DNA from 4 places in the Rhizobium grahamii genome. Region 1 is predicted to be linked to each of the others. Evidence: predicted binding sites of a transcription regulator. Region 1 holds the regulator's gene; each other region holds the start of a gene.
The links. The regulator PhoB, encoded in region 1, activates phosphate uptake and scavenging genes when phosphate is short. The targets are predictions, from matches to a motif close to TGTCATNNANCTGTCAT.
Positions count from the first base shown of each region.

Region 2: the regulator PhoB is predicted to act here: its motif matches at 2,790-2,806, upstream of FZ934_RS10845 (DUF1045 domain-containing protein).
Region 3: the regulator PhoB is predicted to act here: its motif matches at 2,125-2,141, upstream of phoA (alkaline phosphatase).
Region 4: the regulator PhoB is predicted to act here: its motif matches at 2,883-2,899, upstream of ppk2 (polyphosphate kinase 2).

Region 1 covers NZ_CP043498.1:3,897,564-3,902,698, forward strand. The annotation lists gene pstC (phosphate ABC transporter permease subunit PstC) at 1-469, shown strand, start outside; gene FZ934_RS18810 (PstA family ABC transporter permease) at 466-1,737, shown strand; gene pstB (phosphate ABC transporter ATP-binding protein PstB) at 1,799-2,614, shown strand; gene phoU (phosphate signaling complex protein PhoU) at 2,657-3,370, shown strand; gene phoB (phosphate regulon transcriptional regulator PhoB) at 3,406-4,089, shown strand; gene FZ934_RS18830 (aspartate/glutamate racemase family protein) at 4,233-4,805, opposite strand; gene FZ934_RS18835 (GcrA family cell cycle regulator) at 4,963-5,135, opposite strand, start outside.
Region 2 covers NZ_CP043498.1:2,224,829-2,229,963, reverse strand. The annotation lists gene FZ934_RS10860 (response regulator) at 1-887, shown strand, start outside; gene mnmD (tRNA (5-methylaminomethyl-2-thiouridine)(34)-methyltransferase MnmD) at 877-1,593, opposite strand; gene FZ934_RS10850 (NAD(P)/FAD-dependent oxidoreductase) at 1,592-2,767, shown strand; gene FZ934_RS10845 (DUF1045 domain-containing protein) at 2,881-3,603, shown strand; gene puuE (allantoinase PuuE) at 3,703-4,626, shown strand; gene uraD (2-oxo-4-hydroxy-4-carboxy-5-ureidoimidazoline decarboxylase) at 4,626-5,123, shown strand.
Region 3 covers NZ_CP043498.1:1,447,742-1,452,876, reverse strand. The annotation lists gene FZ934_RS07240 (MFS transporter) at 1-447, shown strand, start outside; gene FZ934_RS07235 (ATP-binding protein) at 539-2,053, shown strand; gene phoA (alkaline phosphatase) at 2,208-3,665, shown strand; gene rpsD (30S ribosomal protein S4) at 3,922-4,539, shown strand; gene FZ934_RS07220 (glutaminase) at 4,609-5,135, shown strand, end outside.
Region 4 covers NZ_CP043499.1:1,581,617-1,586,751, reverse strand. The annotation lists gene FZ934_RS26025 (glycoside hydrolase family 127 protein) at 1-697, shown strand, start outside; gene FZ934_RS26020 (ABC transporter ATP-binding protein) at 717-1,790, shown strand; gene ppk2 (polyphosphate kinase 2) at 1,881-2,780, opposite strand; sul1 at 3,016-3,071, shown strand; gene FZ934_RS26010 (SulP family inorganic anion transporter) at 3,138-4,601, shown strand; gene FZ934_RS26005 (CsbD family protein) at 4,656-4,862, opposite strand.

The DNA of each region.
Region 1 (5,135 bases):
CTTCATTCAGGCGCAGAGCGTTCTGACTGCCGGTATCGTCATGGGTATCATGCTGATCCCGTACGTCTCCTCGCTGTCTGACGATATCATCACCGCCGTGCCGCGCGCGCTGCGTGACGGTTCGCTTGGCCTCGGTGCAACGCGTTCGGAAACGATCAAGAAGGTCGTTCTTCCGGCAGCCCTTCCCGGCATCGTCGGCGCGCTGCTGATGACTGCCTCGCGCGCCATCGGCGAAACCATGATCGTCGTGCTTGCGGCTGGTGTCGCAGCCCGCATCCAGATCAACCCGTTCGAGCCGATGACGACGGTGACGGTCAAGATCGTCAACCAGCTGACAGGCGACCTTGAGTTCACCTCGCCGCAGACGCTGGTTGCCTTCGCGCTAGGCATCACGCTGTTCTTCATCACGCTTTGCCTCAACATCTACGCGCTCTACATCGTGCGCAAATACCGGGAGCAGTACGAATGACGGATATTGTTTCCCCCGCAGGCGTCATTGTCTCCAAGGCGCCCGCCCGCCGCGATATCGGCATCAAGCGTCGCTACGCCGCCGAGCGTCGGTTCCAGGCATACGGCATTGCTGCCATCTCCTTCGGCCTGATCTTCCTCGCGATCCTGCTGACCACCGTTATCCGCCAGGGCTATACGGCCTTCCAGCAGACGGCGATCACGCTGCCGATCGAGTTCAGCGAAAAGACGCTGGACCCGAACAACAAGCGCGCCACCGATCCATCGGTGCTGATCGCGGCCAACTATCCGGTGCTGATCCGCGATGCGATGGTCAAGACACTCGGGCTCAATGCCTCCAGCCGCCCGGACATGCGCGACGCCTCGGCAATGATCTCCAAGGGCGCGCCCATCGTGCTCCGCGACATGGTCGTCGCCGATCCGTCGCTGATCGGCAAGACCGTGAATGTCACGCTTCTCGCGGATGCCAACATCGACTCTGCCAACAAGGGCCAGATCGATCTCAAGGTTGACGAGAAGAACCGCAAGGTCAACGACAAGCAGGTCGGCTGGATGCAGCAATTGACGGCTAGTGGCGCCCTGCACAAGGACTTCAATACCGGCCTCTTCGTCAACGGAAACTCCAGCCGTCCGGAGGCAGCAGGTCTCGGCGTCGCCCTCATCGGCTCGCTTTATCTGATGCTGATCGTTCTCGCCCTGTCTCTGCCGATCGGCGTTGCCGCTTCGATCTATCTCGAAGAGTTCGCTCCGAAGAACAGGCTGACCGATCTGATCGAGGTCAACATCAACAACCTCGCGGCTGTTCCCTCGATCGTCTACGGTCTGCTTGGTCTCGCTGTCTTCATCAATTTCGCCGGTCTGCCGCGTTCGGCGTCGCTCGTCGGTGGTCTTGTCCTGACACTGATGACCCTCCCGACCATCATCATCGCGACCCGCGCAGCGCTGCGCGCCGTGCCTCCGTCGATCCGTTCGGCAGCGCTCGGCCTCGGCGCTTCAAAGATGCAGATGGTGTTCCACCACGTTCTGCCGCTGGCAATGCCTGGCATTCTCACCGGCACGATCATCGGTCTGGCGCATGCGCTCGGCGAAACCGCGCCGCTGCTGCTGATCGGCATGGTCGCCTTCGTCGCCAACGCGCCGGCGACCCCATGGATCCTTCGACGGCTCTGCCCGTGCAGGTCTACATGTGGGCAAACGAAGCCGAACGCGCCTTCGTGGAGCGCACATCCGGAGCAATCATCGTCCTGCTCCTGTTCCTCATTGTCATGAACCTCGGAGCTATCCTCCTGCGTCGTCGCTTTGAGCGCCGCTGGTAAACGGAGTAAACATTATGAACATGTTGACGGAAGCAGCAGTTGAGAAAGCGGTTGATCAGAAGATGAACACCATTCCTTACAAGATGATCGGCCAGGACGTTTCGGTTTACTACGGCGAAAAGCGCGCGCTCTTCGACGTCAAGCTGAACATTCGCGAAAACACGGTAACGGCGCTGATCGGCCCATCCGGTTGCGGCAAGTCTACCTTCCTGCGCAGCCTGAACCGCATGAACGACACGATCGACAATTGCCGTGTCACCGGCAAGATCACGCTCGATGGCGACGATATCTACGATCCTGATATCGACGTGGTCGAACTGCGTGCCCGTGTCGGCATGGTGTTCCAGAAGCCGAACCCGTTCCCGAAGACGATCTATGAGAACGTCGCCTACGGCCCGCGTATCCATGGCCTTGCCAAGTCCAAGGCAGATATGGACCAGATCGTCGAACACAGCCTGCAGCGTGCCGGCCTGTGGAACGAAGTGAAGGATCGCGTTCACGAGTCCGGCACCGGCCTTTCCGGCGGCCAGCAGCAGCGCCTCTGCATTGCTCGCGCCGTCGCCGTCAGCCCTGAGGTCATCCTGATGGACGAGCCGTGCTCGGCCCTCGACCCGATCGCGACAGCGAAGGTGGAAGAGCTGATTCACGAGCTGCGCGAATCCTACACCATCGTCATCGTGACGCACTCGATGCAGCAGGCGGCTCGCGTTTCGCAGCGCACCGCCATGTTCCACCTCGGCAATCTCGTCGAGGAGAACGATACCGACAAGATGTTCACCAACCCGGATGATCCGCGCACGCAGGATTACATCATGGGCCGCTTCGGTTGATTTCCAACGTCGGAACCCCTCACGATATTCAAGGATGATCCCATGGCATCGACACATATTTTCTCTGCCTACGACGACGACCTGAAGTACCTTTCCCGCCGGATTTCTGAAATGGGCGGCCTGGCCGAGCAGATGGTATCGGACGCTGTCCGCGCCCTCGTGAACGGCGACACGGCGCTGGCCCAGAAGGTCATCTCCGACGACGTGATCCTCGATCACGCCGAACGCGAAGTCGGCGACAAGGCGATCGTCACGATCGCTCGCCGCCAGCCGATGGCTGCCGACCTCCGCGAGATCATGGGTTCGATCCGCATCGCCGCCGATCTCGAACGCGTCGGCGACCTCGGAAAGAACACGGCCAAGCGCGTGATCGCGGTGCAGAACACCGGCGTGCCGCGCAAGCTCGCCCGTGGCCTCGAACACCTGTCCGAGCTGGCCCTGGTTCAGCTCAAGGAAGTGCTCGACGTCTACACGAGCCGTGCGGCCGACAAGGCAAAGTCGATCCGCGAGCGCGACGAGGAAATCGACGCGATGTACACCTCGCTGTTCCGCGAGATGCTGACCTACATGATGGAAGATCCACGCAACATCACGAGCTGCACGCATCTCCTGTTCTGCGCCAAGAACATCGAGCGCATCGGCGACCACGCCACCAACATCGCCGAGACGATCTACTACATGGCCACCGGTGCCCAGCCGGAAGGCGAGCGTCCGAAGGACGACACCGCCAACACCGTCGGTGCGGTGACGGAATAAGCGTTCCGGACCACGCCCCCAGGAGACCGAAACGAATGATCCCGAGAATAGCTGTTGTCGAAGACGAAGAAGCACTGAGCGTGCTTCTTCGCTATAACCTTGAGGCTGAAGGCTTCGACGTCGACACGATCTTGCGCGGCGATGAAGCCGAAATCCGCTTGCAGGAACGCACACCGGACCTGTTGATTCTCGACTGGATGCTGCCGGGCGTTTCCGGCATCGAGCTGTGCCGTCGTCTGCGCATGCGCCCGGAAACCGAACGTCTGCCGATCATCATGCTGACGGCGCGCGGCGAGGAGAGCGAACGCGTTCGCGGCCTTTCGACCGGCGCCGACGACTACGTCGTGAAGCCGTTCTCGACGCCGGAACTCGTCGCCCGCGTCAAGGCGATGCTTCGCCGTGCGAAACCGGAAGTTCTGTCGACCCTGCTGAAGTGCGGCGACATCGAACTCGACCGTGAGACCCACCGTGTCCACCGCAAAAGCCGTGAGGTTCGCCTGGGGCCGACGGAGTTCCGCCTTCTCGAGTTCCTGATGGCGTCGCCCGGTCGTGTGTTCTCACGCTCGCAGCTGCTCGATGGCGTCTGGGGTCATGACATCTACGTCGACGAGCGCACTGTGGACGTCCATGTCGGTCGTCTGCGCAAGGCGCTGAATTTCTCCAACATGCAGGACGTCATCCGCACCGTACGTGGTGCCGGTTACTCGATGGAAGCCTGAGGCTTCCATCCTGCTCCCAGCAAGAACGAGCAGCTGGGGGCTCGTCATGTGGGTAAGTCGCGAAGATCAGACTTCTCGCGAAACTCGCTCGACAGCGGCGGCAAGGCCCGCCGCTGGACTGGTCAGGGGTTTGGGGTCGCCTTTCACCAGATCCGCAGCACCTGCCATCGATGCCTTGCGAGAGCGACGATTGAGGCTCCCTCGCGATAGGCGGCATCGGCCGCCTCGGCAACGGCCGATAAATAACCAACACGATCGCCAGCCTTAAACAAGTCCCATGCTCCGGGGACACGGCGAACCTCGAACGGCGTTTGAGTTGCCGCAGTTGCCGCAGCAAACAACCGTGCGGTTGGCTCCAGGGTTGTTTCAACCGCGCAGAGGACGGCGATCCTTCCCCCGACCCGAACTGCCTGTTCTGCCAGGACGGCATCGATGCGAAGGGTAGGGACGGGCATCGTGCCCTCAAGTTCATCGATGGACGGCCCCAGGGTCGAGCATGTCAGGACAACAGCATCTGCGGTCTGGCCAAGCGACCGCAACACCGAGGCTGTCTCGCGGGCAATATCATCTGTCAGTCCGCCGGCTTGCTCGGCATTCGCGAGAAAATCTGCCCGAACCGCATGGGAGAGCACGTCTTTGGAAAGGCCAATCTCTCTGGCCGCGGCCTCGAAAACAGCAATATTGCTATCGGCCGTATGCAGGCAGGCTATTCTCATCGCGTTCTCCGGTCCGAGCAGCCACAAAATGGCATGGGGCTGATAGCTTCCTGGAAGCGCGCGTGCCCGACGTACATTGTTGCTGTGTCGGGGGCTCGAGCCCAACAAAAAAACGGGCCCGCGAAGGCCCGTTCCTATTCCTTATCCGGCTTCCGGATCAAGCGACCCGGTTGGCGGCCTTCCGGCGCTCGTTGACCGGCTGGTAGGCCATGCGTTGATGGTACGTGCAATACGGGGAGTTGTCAGGAGACTCGCAGCCGCAGAAGTGGAAGTCGTCCTTGAGCGGATCGCCGACCGGCCACTTGCAGGTGCGCTCGGTCAGTTCCGTCA
Region 2 (5,135 bases), 1.7 Mb from region 1:
CCCGCGTTCTTGTTATCGATGACAATGCCGTCAATCGTCAGATCCTGACCGAGCAGCTTTCGCTGTGGGGGTTCGATGGCGCGGCTGCGGAGGACGGCATCGAAGGCCTCACCATTCTCGAGGCGGCGCATGGATGCGGCATGGAGATCGACGCAATCGTTCTCGACTACCAGATTCCCGGGATGAACGGTGCTGACATTGCCCGCAATCTTCGGGCTGATCCGCGATACTGCGACCTGCCGATCGTCTTCCTGACATCGATGGATATCTCAGGCACGGAAAAAGAGTTCGCGGCGCTGAATGGCCAGGCGCATCTGATGAAGCCGGCGCGTGCCAATGTCCTGCGCAACACGATCGTCGAGGTCGTCAGGGCAAACCGCATCCGCAAGGCCACCGAAAGCGGCGCCCGGTTGACAGTCGAGGCCCCCGAGCCCGCACAAGAGGTTCGGCAGGACGTATCGGTTCCCTCGTTCATCGATGTGCTTGTGGCCGAGGACAACGACGTCAACCAGATCGTCTTCACACAGATCCTGCAAGCCACCGGCCTCAAGTTTCTCGTGGTCAACAACGGGCAGGAAGCCGTCGATGCATGGGAGGCGCATACGCCGCGCATCATCATGATGGATGTTTCCATGCCTGTCCTGAATGGCCACGATGCCACGCGCAGGATCAGGGAACTTGAACGGGGTCAGGGGCATCGGGTGCCGATCATCGGCGTGACGGCGCATGCTCTTGAGACCGACCGCGAGCTTTGCTTCGATGCCGGGATGGACGACTACATGTCAAAGCCGATCAGCCCGGAACTCCTCGAAGAGAAGATCGCACACTGGCTTGGCATGGCCGAGGCACCGGGTAGCGACCTACCCCTGAGGGGTTCTAGGCCCTGACGCCGCACAGCATTTCGCGCTTGCCCGCGAAACCGCTCCTGCGTTCGACCGTAAAACCCGCAGCAATCAGATTTCTGCGTACGAAGCCCGCCGCGGCATAGGTCGCGAAGGTGCCGCCCGGTGTGGTTTTTTCGCAGACGAGCCGCATCAGGTCTTCAGACCACATCTCGGCGTTGCGCGATGGGGCAAAACCATCCAGATACCAGGCGTCGAAGCCTGGAGAGGCAGCCGATACGCCGGCGAACGCATGTCCGCAGACAACATTCAGCGTCGTCTGGTCGTCGAGCATCAACGACACGGTCTCATGCGGTACGTCAGGCCAGGCGACTACGAGCGCGATGCGTTCGGCATCGATCTCGGACCAATGCGCAAGCGCGCGGTCGATTTCCTCTCTCCGCATCGGGTAAAGCTCGAACGAGGTGAAGTGCAGATGCTGGCCGGGCGCGCGGATATGTTTCCACTGCCTCCAGGTTTCGGCAAAGTTCAGTCCGGTGCCAAAGCCGAGTTCACCGATCCGGAAGCTCGCCGCATCCTGCCACCGCGCAGGCAGGCCGTTGCCGGAAAGGAAGACATGGCCGCACTCGAGCCGCCCGTCCGTCTGGCAATAAAAGTGATCGCCAAAGGCGGTCGAATAGGGCATATCGCCGTCGCGCCATTCCAGTGGCTGCTGCGTCATGCCAATCTCATCGGGATCCGTAACTGTCATGCCAACAGCCGATAGTCCGGCCTTGCCTTCTGGTCAATCGTCCGCCTCGCTGCTGATCGTCGGCGGCGGCGTGATGGGGCTTTGGGCGGCAGTTCATGCCGAGCGTCTCGGCATCGATACGGTGCTGATCGAGGCGGGCCGATTGGGGCAGGGAGCAAGCGGCGGCCTGCTCGGCGCGCTGATGCCGCACATGCCTGACAAATGGAACGCGAAGAAGCAATTTCAGTTCGACGCGCTGGTATCGCTGGAAACGGAAATCGCGGATTTGCAGGAGCAGACGGGCCTCTCAGCCGGCTATCGCCGATCCGGGCGCCTCATTCCGTTGCCGAAGCCACACCTCCGGCAGATCGCCCTTGGTCATTCTGCGGACGCCGAAACGCGCTGGCATGCCTCGGAGCGCCGCTTTCACTGGCACGTGCTCGACAGGCCGCCGGTCAATGACTGGCTCGATGCCGACGACAGCGCGGGCTCCGTCTACGATACTCTTGCCGGTCGCGTCGCACCACGGTCACTCATTGCGATGCTGACGGCCTTCCTTCGGGCCGCAAGCCATGTTCGGATACTGGAAAACGCCGCGCTCGAGAGCATCGATCTCGATCGACGTCTTGCGCAATGCGGCGCGGGCCCGATCGCGTTCGGACATTGCATCGTTGCTGCCGGATACCAATCGTTTCCGTTGCTGGCGGAGCTGACGAGCGGCCTCACCAAACCGCTCGGCCAGCCGGTCAAGGGACAGGCGGCTCTTCTCAAGGCAGACGTCGATCCCTCTTTGCCGACGATCTTCCGGGACGGTCTCTACGTCGTCGCGCACGAGGGTGGGCACGTGGCGGTTGGCAGTACGAGCGAGAACCGCTTCGAGACGCCATTCACCACCGATGATCAGCTCGATGCTTTGCTGGTGGCTGCGCAAGAGCTTGTGCCGGCGCTTCGAGGTGCCGAGGTTCTGGAGCGCTGGGCCGGATTGCGGCCGAAAGCAATCGATCGCGATCCGATGGTCGGGGCGCATCCTGCCTGTGACAGGCTCCTGGCATTGACGGGCGGCTTCAAGGTCAGCTTCGGCATCGCGCACCGATTGGCGGAAGCGGTCGTGCGCACCGTTGCGGGGCAAAGGCCTGCCTTCGAGCTTCCGGAAAGCTTCCTTTTGTCCAGCCATATCGACGTCGCTTCGCGTTAGGCGTGAATTAGCAGTCGCTGCCTTTCGTCAATCTGTCATGCAAATCACCTATCTGCTTGCGCAGCAGCGGAGAGGATATGATTCAGGATCCGCTGGCCGACGGAGGACTGGTCATGCGTTACGCCATTTGTTTCACGCCCCCTGCGAGCGATCCGCTGTCGCATGTGGCTGCAAATTGGCTCGGCAGGAATGTATTTTCAGGCGAACTGGTCGAGCCGAGCGCTATTCGCGGCTTGGGTATCCATGAGATCGCCTTCCATACCGCTGTCCCCCGTCGATATGGTTTTCACGGTGCGTTGAAGGCGCCGTTCCGGTTGGCGTCCGATATGTCGGAGGCGCAGCTTCTTCGGGAACTCATGCGGTTCTGCGGCACTTTGGCGCCCTTTCGTATCTCGCAATTAGAAGTTGCCAGGACGGGCGATTTTTACAGCCTTGTGCCGTCTCTCCCATGTGAGCAGATCCACTACCTCTCGTCGGCCATCGTTCAGCATTTCGACCATTTTCGCGCGCCGCTCAGTGATGCCGACATCGAGCGCAGCGATCCGGGCGGGCTTTCGGCCGCGCAGTTCGCCAACCTGCATCGCTGGGGATGCCCCTATGTGATGGATGAGTTCCGTTTTCACATGCCGTTATCGGGGCCGATCGATCATAAAGACATGCCACGGGTCGAGCAGGCGCTGCGAAGTGTGTTCGAGCCGGTTCTTTCCTCGCCGATCCAGGTCTCCAACGTGGCGCTGCTGATGGAAGAGGGCAATGGCGGGCCGTTTCGTGTGCATTCGCTGCATCCGATCGGCAAAGTCAGCGCGCGCAAGGAGCGCGTCGCCGTCCCCGCCTAAAGGGTTGTGCCGTAAAGGCAAAACTCTGTTGCGTACTTTCCGTCTCGACATTCCCTGCGTGGGTGTTACCGTTTCGCCGACTTTCAGGAAGGTGATTTCATGGTATCCGAGACTTATCCGCGCAATCTGATCGGCTATGGACGCAACACACCCGACCCGAAGTGGCCGGGAGACGCGCGCGTCGCCGTCCAGTTCGTCATCAATTACGAAGAGGGCGGCGAGAGCTGCATCCTTGATGGCGATCCGGCTTCCGAGAACCTTCTGTCGGAAATCGTCGGTGCTGCCGCCTGGCCGAGCCAGCGCAACCTCAACATGGAATCGATCTACGAATATGGCTCGCGCGCCGGTTTCTGGCGCTTGTGGCGCATGTTCACCGAGCTCAACGTTCAGGCCACCGTTTATGGAGTGACCCTGGCGATGGCGCGCAATCCGGAGGCGGTTGCGGCGATGAAAGATGCCGGCTGGGAAATCGCGAGCCACGGCTACCGCTGGTTGGAATACAAGGACTTCCAGGAAGATGTCGAGCGCAAGCACATTCAGGAAGCCGTGCGTCTGCACACGGAACTGACAGGCGAGCGCCCCTACGGCATGTATCAGGGCAAGCCCTCCGACAACACGCTGCGTCTCGTCATGGAGGAGGGCGGTTTCCTTTATTCCTCGGACTCCTATGCCGATGACCTGCCGTTCTGGGTGAAAGGCGTCGACGACAAGCCGTTCCTGATCATTCCCTACACGCTTGAGACCAACGATATGCGTTTTGCGACGCCGCAGGGCTTCAACTCGGGCGACCAGTTCTTCACCTATCTCAAGGATGCCTTCGATACCCTCTATGAAGAAGGTAAGGCCGGCAGCCCGAAGATGATGTCGATCGGCCTGCATTGCCGTCTCGTCGGCCGTCCCGGGCGTGCCGCGGCGCTGAAGCGCTTCATGGAATATGTGCTGAAGCACGACAAAGTGTGGGTGCCGACGCGTCTTGATATCGCAAAGCACTGGCATAACCACCACAAGCCGGAGACGATCTGATGCTGTCGCGTGACGAGTTTGTATCGCGTTACGGCGGTGTTTTCGAACACTCGCCCTTCGTTGCCGAGCGTTCCTATGACGACGGATTCATTGGAGACGAACTGACAGTCGACCGGGTGCATACGGCGCTGGTCGCGATTTTCCGGGCGGCAAGCCCGGAGGAGCGGCTGGGGGTCCTGCGCGCTCACCCTGATCTTGCCGGACGCCTGGCGATCGCAGGCGAACTCACCGAAGATAGCAAGAAGGAACAAGCCGGTGCCGGGCTCGACCGACTGAGCGCGGCCGAGCATGCCAGGTTCACCGAGCTCAACACCGCCTATGTCGAGAAGTTCGGCTTTCCCTTCATTATTGCCGTCAAGGGCTTGAACAAGGACGACATCCTGGCCGCCTTCGAAAAGCGCATCAACAATACGCGCGATGAGGAGTTCGAAACCGCCACCGCTCAGGTCGAACGTATTGCGCTCTTGCGTCTCGAAGCTCTGCTGCCGACACGCTAGGTGGCGCGCTTT
Region 3 (5,135 bases), 1.5 Mb from region 1:
TTCCAGACCGACGGTATCATGACCGGTATTGGCTACACGATCTTCGCCATGATGGTGGCGACCGGACGGTTCAGCGGAGATCATCTGAAACAGCGTTTTGGAGCGATCCGTCTTGCGCGTGGTTGCGGGGCGGCGGCTCTGGCCGGCATGCTGATCGTCGTCTTTGCCTGGCATAGCACTGTGACGTTGGCTGGCTTTGCCTTGCTCGGGGTCGGGGTTTCGGTCGGCTTTCCGCTGGCGGTCACCGCGGCGGCAAGTCTCCGGGATCGGCCGGCGGCTGCCAATGTCGCGATCCTGTCGTTCATGGCCCTGACAGGATTCCTGATCGGACCGCCTTTGATCGGCTTCATCGCGGAGGTCTCAGGCCTGCGTGTCGGCTTGGCCGTTCTGCTGGTGCCACTCGTGATCAGTCTGGGTTTCACGCGGATGCTGAAGGCCAGTGTCTGATGTTTTCTCCTGTGGGTTTGTGCGGCCGTGTTGCCAAAGACACGGTCAAACCTGCTAGGACGCTTGTTCTAACGGAAAGAGGAATGTGACATTGCAGGTTGGTATCGATATGGGATCGGCGTCGGGAGGCAATCCGGCCACGCTCGATATCGAGGAGCTTCTGGCTACCCGTCTTCTGGTGCAGGGCAATTCCGGCTCTGGCAAGTCGCATCTGCTCCGCCGTCTGCTGGAGCAATCCGCGCAATGGGTGCAGCAGGTCATCATCGATCCCGAGGGTGATTTCGTCACCTTGTCGGACAAGTTCGGCCATCTCGTTGTCGATGGAGAACGCACCGAGGCGGAACTCGCCGGCATCGCCAACCGCATACGTCAGCATCGCGTTTCCTGCGTTCTCACGCTCGAAGGGCTTGAGATCGAGCAGCAGATGCGCGCGGCTGCGGCCTTCCTCAATGGCATGTTCGATGCCGATCGCGAGTTCTGGTATCCGGTTCTCGTGGTGGTCGATGAAGCGCAGATGTTCGCGCCGTCGGTCGCCGGAGAAGTGTCCGACGACGCGCGAAAGATGTCGCTCGGCGCCATGACGAACCTGATGTGCCGCGGTCGTAAACGCGGCCTTGCCGGAGTGATCGCGACGCAGCGCCTGGCAAAGCTTGCCAAGAACGTGGCCGCTGAAGCCTCGAACTTCCTGATGGGGCGCACCTTTCTCGATATCGACATGGCACGCGCTGCCGATCTTCTTGGCATGGATCGCCGCCAGGCGGAAATGTTCCGCGACCTGAAGCGGGGCAACTTCGTTGCGCTCGGGCCAGCTCTGTCACGTCGCCCGCTGCCGATCCAGATCGGCAATGTCGAGACCTCCGCGCGTTCCTCGAGTCCGAAGCTCATGCCGCTGCCGGATGCCCCGCAGGACGTCGAGGACCTAATCTTCACGCCGGATCCAGAGGAGTTCCAGAGGCCGATCGTGCGCCGTGCTCCGCCCGCGCCACGTCCGACCACCGACATCCTTGCCGAACTGTCGCGGTCCGCGCCTGCTGCCTCGGCGCCCGTCTCGGAGGCGCGTTCCTCTCAGCCCGAATTGTCCGCCGAGGAGCGCGAGGAAAGGCTGACGGCGGTGCTGCACGAGATACTCGACGATCCAAGCTCGGGATTCCGAACGGATTCGGTGCTTTATCAGGACTTCCTTGTGCGCCTTCGCATGCGCCGGGTCCCGGGTCCTCCGATGTCCCTGCCGGAGTTTCGGCGCCGCGTGGCGATTTCGCGGTCCGGTGTGGATGCCGCCACGGCAGAGACCGAGGCCTGGGGAACGGCGCTGTCGCTCTCGTCGGGTGTCACCGACGATCTGCAGGGTGTTTTCCTGATGCTGGCAAAGGCGGCCGTCTGCGGCGAGCCGTGCCCGTCCGATGCGCGGATTGCCCGGGCATACGGCACGCATTCGGCCCGGCGGGCGCGACGTTTGCTCGGCTATTTCGAGGAGCAGGGGACGGTGGTGGTCCACACGGATTTCGCCGGCAAGCGCATCGTCGCCTTCCCCGATATGAACTGCCAGACGGCTCCCGGCGATGCCAACGCTGCAGATGCGGATGAGCTGCGCTCCGCAGCGGAATGACGACTAGACCGAGCGCCAACGATCGGCTCGGTCTATAGTCGATCTCTAATGTCACACGAGGAAGTTGCTTTTGTCACAAGAGCTTCATCGGGGTGGTGGATAAGGCGCCCCGACCCATGCGGTCGATGCGGATTATCAAAAGGAGATCTCGATCATGAGAAACAACGTTCGTCACCAGCTGCTGCGCCTTGTCGTCGGCGGCCTGCTTGCAACCGTCGCCATCCAGCCAGGCTATGCCGACGACGCAGCGAACAAGCTTCTGCAGCGCGCGGCAAGCGCCGATCTGAGTGCTCCCGGTGGTGCACGCCGCCTTTCCGGCGATATCACCGAAGCCTATCGTGCGGCGCTCAGCGACACGCGTCCGAAGAACGTCATCCTGCTGATCGGCGACGGCATGGGCGATTCCGAAATCACCATCGCGCGCAACTACGCGGTTGGGGCCGGCCAGTATTTCAAGGGCATCGATGCGCTGCCGGTCACCGGCCAGTACACGCATTATTCGCTCGACAAGAAGACCGGCAAGCCGACCTACGTGACCGACTCGGCCGCTTCGGGCACAGCCTGGGCGACCGGTGTGAAGTCCTACAACGGCGCGATCGGCGTCGACATTCACGAGAAGGCTCACGAAACCCTGCTCGAGAAGGCAAAGGCTGCCGGCATCGGCACGGGCAACGTCTCGACGGCCGAACTGCAGGACGCAACGCCTGCCGTGCAGATCGCGCATGTGACCCAGCGCAAGTGCTACGGCCCGTCGTCCACGACCGAGAAGTGCCCGACGAACGCGCTTGAAAACGGCGGCAAGGGTTCGATCAGCGAGCAGTTGCTGAATGCACGTGCTGACGTGACGCTCGGCGGTGGCGCCAAGAGCTTCGCCGAAACCGCAAAGGCCGGCGAATGGAAGGACAAGACGCTTCGCCAGCAGGCCGAAGAACGTGGCTATAAGATCGTTTCCAATCTCGACGAGCTGCAGGCCGTGAAGCAAGCAAATGACACCGCTCCAGTGCTTGGCCTGTTTGCCGAAGGCAACATGCCGGTTCGCTGGGAAGGCCCGAAGGCCAGCCACTACGGCAACGTCGAGAAGGAGCCTGTTGTCTGCAAGCCGAACGAGAAGCGCACGGCGGCCACGCCTACGCTGGCGCAGATGACGGCAAAGGCGATCGAACTGCTGCGGACCAACGAGAAGGGATTCTTCCTCCAAGTTGAAGGCGCCTCGATCGACAAGCAAGATCATGCCGCCAATCCTTGCGGCCAGATCGGCGAAACTGTCGATCTCGATGAAGCGGTTCGGGAAGCGCTGAAGTTTGCGCAGGAAGCCGGCGACACGCTTGTTATCGTTACCGCCGACCATGCGCATGCAAGCCAGATCGTCGACGCAGACGCCAAGGCTCCGGGCCTGACCGAAGCGCTGATGACGAAGGACGGCGCTGTCATGGCTGTGAGCTACGGCAACTCCGACGACGCTGACGATCAGGGTCACACCGGCTCGCAGCTGCGTATCGCTGCCTTTGGACCGCGTGCGGCCAACGTCACCGGCCTGACGGACCAGACGGATCTGTTCTATACGATCAGCGACGCCCTTGGCCTGAAGACGGAAACTGCGAGCGCCAAGTAAGCTCCCAAGCCCGGAATATCAGGGTTATTGAGCGGCGAGGACGCGGAATTGTGATTGACATTCCAGCGACTTCGCCCTAAAGACCGCGCCAGCACCGGGCAGAAATGTCCGGTGTTTCATTTGACATGTCCCGTGGATTTGTCCTGTTCGCGTAATGGGATGATCCTGTCGGATCCTCGAAAGAAGATCAAAGGAGGGCGTGTTTCCTTCACGCGGTTTGGCAACAAACCGTTCTAACTTTCTGAAAGGAAATACGATGAGCAAGCGCGAATCGTCCAAGTACAAGATTGACCGCCGTATGGGCGAAAACATCTGGGGCCGTCCTAAGTCCCCGGTGAACCGCCGCGAATACGGCCCGGGCCAGCATGGTCAGCGCCGCAAGGGCAAGCTCTCTGACTTCGGTGTGCAGCTGCGCGCCAAGCAGAAGCTGAAGGGTTACTACGGTGACCTGCGCGAAAAGCAGTTCCGTGCGATCTTCGCTGAAGCCGCACGCCGCAAGGGTGACACCTCCGAAAACCTGATCGGTCTTCTGGAGTCCCGTCTGGACGCAGTAGTTTATCGCGCCAAGTTCGTTCCGACCGTTTTCGCTGCCCGCCAGTTCGTGAACCACGGCCACGTGACCGTGAACGGCGTCCGCGTCAACATCGGTTCTTACCGTTGCAAGGCTGGCGACGTCATCGAAGTTCGTCAGAAGTCGAAGCAGCTGGTTACGGTTCTCGAAGCCGTCAGCCTGGCTGAACGCGACGTTCCTGACTACATCGAAGTCGACCATAACAAGATGGTTGCTACCTTCGCACGCGTTCCGGCGCTCGGCGACGTACCGTATCCGGTCGTCATGGAGCCGCATCTGGTGGTCGAATTCTATTCGCGTTAATCGCGAGGCGTTTTCGCATACGGAAAAGCCGCCTCTTGGGGCGGCTTTTTTGTTATCTGGGGAGATACGATGACGGACTTGCAGGCAGTTCTCGACAGCATCCACAAGGAGCTGGCGCCCCGCATCGGCGAGGGCAAGGTTGCGGACTATATTCCGGAGCTTGCCAAGATCGATGCCAACCAATTCGGCTTGAGCGTGGTGACGGTAGACGGCAAGGTCTACAACGTCGGCCACGCGGAGGTGCCGTTCTCCATCCAGAGTATCTCAAAGGTTTTCATGCTGACGCTTGCGCTTGGCAAGGTCGGCGAGGGGCTGTGGAAGCGCGTCGGTCGCGAACCGTCAGGCTCTGCCTTCAACTCGATCGTCCAGCTCGAGCAGGAGCAGGGCATTCCGCGCAATCCCTTCATCAATGCAGGCGCAATCGCCGTGACCGATGTCGTCATGGCGGGCCATGCGCCGCGTGAGGCGATCGGCGAGTTGTTGCGTTTCGTGCGCTATCTGGCGGACGACGAGTCCGTCACCATCGATGATCGTGTTGCCAAGTCTGAGACGCAGACCGGCTATCGCAACTTTGCGCTCGCCAATTTCATGCGCTC
Region 4 (5,135 bases), on a different replicon from region 1:
CCTCGTGACGTCAATCGGTTCGTACATGTATGCTGCAGCCGACGATGAAATCGCGGTTCATTTGTACGGTGAAAGCAAGGCAAGCTTCAGCCTTGCAAATGGCAGCGAGGTTGAGCTGACGCAGAACACCAACTACCCGTGGGAGGGCTCGGTTGAGTTCAAGGTCGGGCTCAAGGCGCGCTCTAATTTCGCCTTGTCGCTCCGCGTGCCGGAGTGGGCTATCGGGGCAACGCTCACCATTAACGGTGAAAAGGTCGACGTTGGCTCCCATCTGGTCGACGGATATGTCCGCCTCGAACGGGAGTGGACTGACGGCGATCGCCTGGCGCTTGATCTGCCGCTGGCGCTTCGCCCGCAATATGCAAACCCCAAGGTGAGACAGGACGTCGGACGCGTGGCACTGATGCGCGGACCGCTCGTTTATTGCGCCGAGGAAGTCGACAACGGCAAGGATCTGAACGCGATCGTGCTGCCGCGACAGCTGCCAGCCGCGCAGACAAGCGTCCTTGGAGACCTGAACGGGGCCGTTGCCGTCGACGTCGAGGTCATGCGCGAGGATGCGTCGGATTGGGGGACGCCGCTTTATCGCAGCGAACCCGCCAAGCGCGCGTCCGCCAAGGCACGGTTCGTGCCTTACCATCTGTGGGATAATCGCGAGCCGGGCGAGATGCTCGTCTGGGTTCAGGCGGACAAGTAGGCGGTCAGGGGCACGACACATGAAACAGACAAGTGTCGAATTGCGTGACGTCCGCAAGAGCTACGGCAGCCTGCAAGTCGTTCACGGGATCGATCTTGCCATCGACGAAGGCGAGTTTGTCGTCTTCGTCGGTCCCTCCGGATGCGGCAAGTCGACTCTCCTGCGAATGATCGCGGGTCTTGAGGACGTGACGTCGGGAGAGATCGTGATCAAGGGCCGTGACGTCACGGATCTCGATCCATCCGAGCGCGGTATCGCCATGGTCTTCCAGTCCTATGCGCTTTATCCGCATATGAGCGTCCGCGATAATCTTGGTTTTGGATTGAAGATGGCAAACACCGACGCGGCGGAAATCGCCCGCCGCGTCGGACATGCGTCGGGTGTGCTCAAGATCGACCACCTGCTCGACCGCCGCCCGGGACAGCTTTCCGGCGGCCAACGGCAACGCGTGGCGATCGGCCGTGCGATCGTGCGCGAGCCTGATGTCTTCCTTTTCGATGAACCTCTGTCCAATCTGGACGCCGAACTGCGTGTTTCGATGCGCATCGAGATCGCCAAGCTGCATCGCAAGCTTGCGAATACGATGATTTATGTCACCCATGACCAGACGGAAGCGATGACGCTTGCGGACAAGATCGTCGTGCTGAGAGATGGCCGGATCGAGCAGACCGGCACGCCGAGGGAGGTCTACGAAAACCCCGCCAATGTCTTTGTTGCGGGCTTTATCGGCTCACCCCGAATGAACCTGCTCAATGCCGTCTGGCGCGGGGACGGCCAGCTGACCGTCGGCGGACAAAATCTTCCAGCCGAGGGTTTCGGCGGCCAGCAACCTGATATCGGAGACAAGCTGATTTTCGGGATCAGACCTGAGCACTTTCAGGTCACCGAAGGTAGCGGCGCGATCCGCGCGACGGTCGAATTCACGGAGTATCTTGGCGGGCTGCGCTACGTCTACTGCACGCTTGCGGATGGACAAAGCCTGGTTGTCGAGCAGCGCGATGGTCCTGACATTGAAGAAGGGCAGGAAATTGCGCTTTCGGCGCCATCAGACAAATGCCGTTACTTCGATGAAGCGGGAATTCGCATGCGCTAACCTCTGTCTTTTGCTGACGCCCGCAGACTTCACCGAGGGTCTGATATCCGCCTGATGTCAGGCAGATATCATCCGTTTGTCCAAATTCGCTCAGTATTTGCTCGGAACATAGAGCTCCGGCGGCAGCACCTTGCGTTCGTAGTCCGGATTGAAGACGCGGTCCGGAAGCGTGATTTCCTCGTGCGGAACATCCGTGTAGGGAATAAGCTGCAGCAGGTGGTCGATGCAGTTCAGGCGCGCGCGCTTCTTGTCGTTGCCTTCGACGATATGCCAGGGCGCTTCGGGTATATTCGTGCGCGCAAAGGTCTCTTCCTTCGCCTTGGTATAGGATTCCCAGCGAACGCGGGACTGCAGATCCATCGGCGACAATTTCCACTGCTTCAGTGGATCGTGGATGCGCACGAGAAAGCGCATCTGCTGCTCCTCGTCGGTAATGGAGAACCAATATTTGACGAGCCTGATTCCGGAGCGAACCAGCATGCGTTCGAATTCGGGAACGTCATTGAAGAACTGTTCGACCTGGTCCTCGTCGGCAAAGCCCATCACGCGTTCGACGCCGGAGCGATTGTACCAGGAGCGATCAAAGAGGACGATCTCGCCGCCGGCCGGCAGGTGCGGGACGTAGCGCTGGAAATACCACTGGGTCTTTTCACGGTCTGATGGCGCAGGCAATGCGACCACGCGAACGACACGGGGGTTGAGGCGCTGGGTGATGCGCTTGATGACACCGCCTTTTCCTGCAGAGTCGCGGCCTTCGAAAATGACGACCACTTTTTCCTTGTTGTAGACCACCCAGTCCTGAAGCTTGATCAGCTCGGACTGAAGCGCAAGGAGCGCACGGAAATAGTCAAGCCGAGGGATCGATGCCGGGTGAGCCTCGCGATAGATCTTGCGGATCGCGTCGGACAGGGCCGGCTCGGATAGTTCCAGCTCATAGTCTTCGTCGATCGTGTCGGCCAACTCGGCTTCAAGCCAGTCCTGTTGATTCATGTCAGACGGTTTCATCCTTTACCCCTCGCTGTGCCCGCACGATACGGTTGTCGGCTAACGATGCCTCGACACCAGATGCCTAAGGGCATCTAGCTTGTAAGCATGAACGCAGCATGACATCTCGCCGAAGGAGGTCAACATGCGACGATTTCGCCTGCGAGTGACCGTTTCCGAAGTGATCGCGGCTTTGATGTTGCCATGCGAAATCGCATTCGACTATAACGCTTGAACTCACCCTGGACCCGGTGAAACTCCGGGTGGCTCTTCTGGCCGCCGATCCGCCAGACAACGCACAGCCTGCAGGCCTTCCAAAACCGCTGGATAGCGGTATCAGCCAGCTTTGCGAGATCAATTCACATGCCATTATCAGCCATTCGTCGAGATTGGGGCGCCAATCCGTCGCGCGAAATTCTAGCCGGGGCGGTCGCGACCTTCGCGTTGATCCCCGAGGTCATCGCCTTTTCCTTCGTCGCCGGTGTCGATCCGGAGGTCGGGCTTTTTGCCTCCTTTGTTATCGGCATTGTCATCGCCTTCACCGGCGGCAGGCCGGCCATGGTGTCGGCTGCCGCAGGATCGGTCGCGCTCGTGGCCGCTCCGCTCGTCCATGCTCATGGGCTGCCCTATCTGCTAGCGGCCGGACTGCTCGCGGGCGCGTTCCAGATCGCCTTCGGTCTGCTTCGTCTCGGCGCTCTCATGCGGTTTGTCTCCAAATCGGTCCGCACGGGTTTCGTAAACGCGCTGGCGATCCTGATCTTCTCGGCGCAGCTGCCGCATATTCTTGGCGGCGGCTGGACTGCTTATGCCATGCTGGCGGTCGGGCTCGCGATCATCTACCTGGTTCCGCGACTTTCGACGGCAATCCCTTCGCCGCTGATCTGTATTCTCGTTTTGACGCTGGCATCCGTCTCTTTGAAGTTGCCGATCCCGACTGTTGCCGACCTCGGCAAGCTGCCCGACTCGCTTCCGTCCTTCGCATGGCCGACGGTGCCGTTGACCTGGGAAACGTTGTCGATCATCGCGCCACCCGCCCTGGCGATCGCAATGGTGGGGCTGCTGGAATCGCTGATGACGGCGAGTGTCGTCGATGATCTGACGGGCACGCCGAGCTCCAAGAACCGGGAATGCGTGGGTCTTGGAATGGCAAATGCTGCGGCCAGCCTCTTCGGCGGGATCGCCGGCTGCGGAATGATCGGACAGACCGTCAGCAATGTGAAATACGGCGGTCGCGGGCGGCTATCCACGCTCTTTGCCGGTGCCTTCCTGTTGATCCTGATGGTCCTGTTGAAGCCGTGGGTTTCCCAGGTGCCGGTCGCCGCGCTCGTGGCAATCATGGTGACGGTGTCTATCGACACCTTCGACTGGGCCTCCCTGAGGACGCTGATCGTTCATCCGAAGACATCGAGCATCGTGATGTTCTCGACTGTCATCGTGACCGTATTGAGCGCCAACCTTGCGCTTGGCGTGACGGTGGGCGTTCTCCTCAGCGGCGTCTTCTTCACCTTCAAGGTTGCGCGGCTGCTTCAGGTCAAATCCGAAGCCGACCCCGCAACTGGCAAGCTGACCTATCGCGTGTCTGGCCAGGTGTTCTTTGCATCCGCTGACATGTTCGTCGATTCCTTCGACATACAGGGGGCGGCCGAAGACGCCGTCATAATCGATGTATCCGAGGCTCATTTCTGGGATATCACGGCTGTCGCCGCCCTGGAAAAGGTCGTCGAGCGTTTCCGGAAGCACCACGCTTCTGTCGTTGTTGTCGGCTTGAATGATGCGAGTGCGACCTTGATCGGGAGCCTTGGATCGACGCCGCTGAGAGAAGTATAGAAAGAAGCCCGCCGGCTACCCGACGGGCTTTAAAACGTTTGGCGGCCAGGGACCCTAGTGCCAAGTCTGGTTATCGTACCAGCTGTCGATGTCGGTCTTCGCACGATCCTTCGCGAGGCCGTAGCGTTCCTGCAGTTTTCCTTCCAGCTGCTCTCGCTTGCCGGCGATCTGATCAAGGTCGTCGTCGGTGAGCTTTCCCCACTGTTCCTTGACCTTGCCCTTCATCTGCTTCCAGTTTCCTTCGACGCGATTCCAATCCATGGATATTCCTCCTTCTGCTTTGGATAAAATGGCAACGATGCAGGCGGGATAAGGTTTCATTTTCGCCCGGATTTGGGCGGGCGGAGGTAACCACGGCTTGTCCGGCGTATGGCCCTATGGCCTCGGGTAGGAATGATTAAATTCCTGTAATACTTACGGTTTTGCAATGAAACGGTAATCAACATTTAATTTGTAAACGAACGTTGCCGGGCGCATATAAATTTCAACGCTGATGCTTTGAGCCGGCAAGAGTAATTCCAGGAATTACCTCAA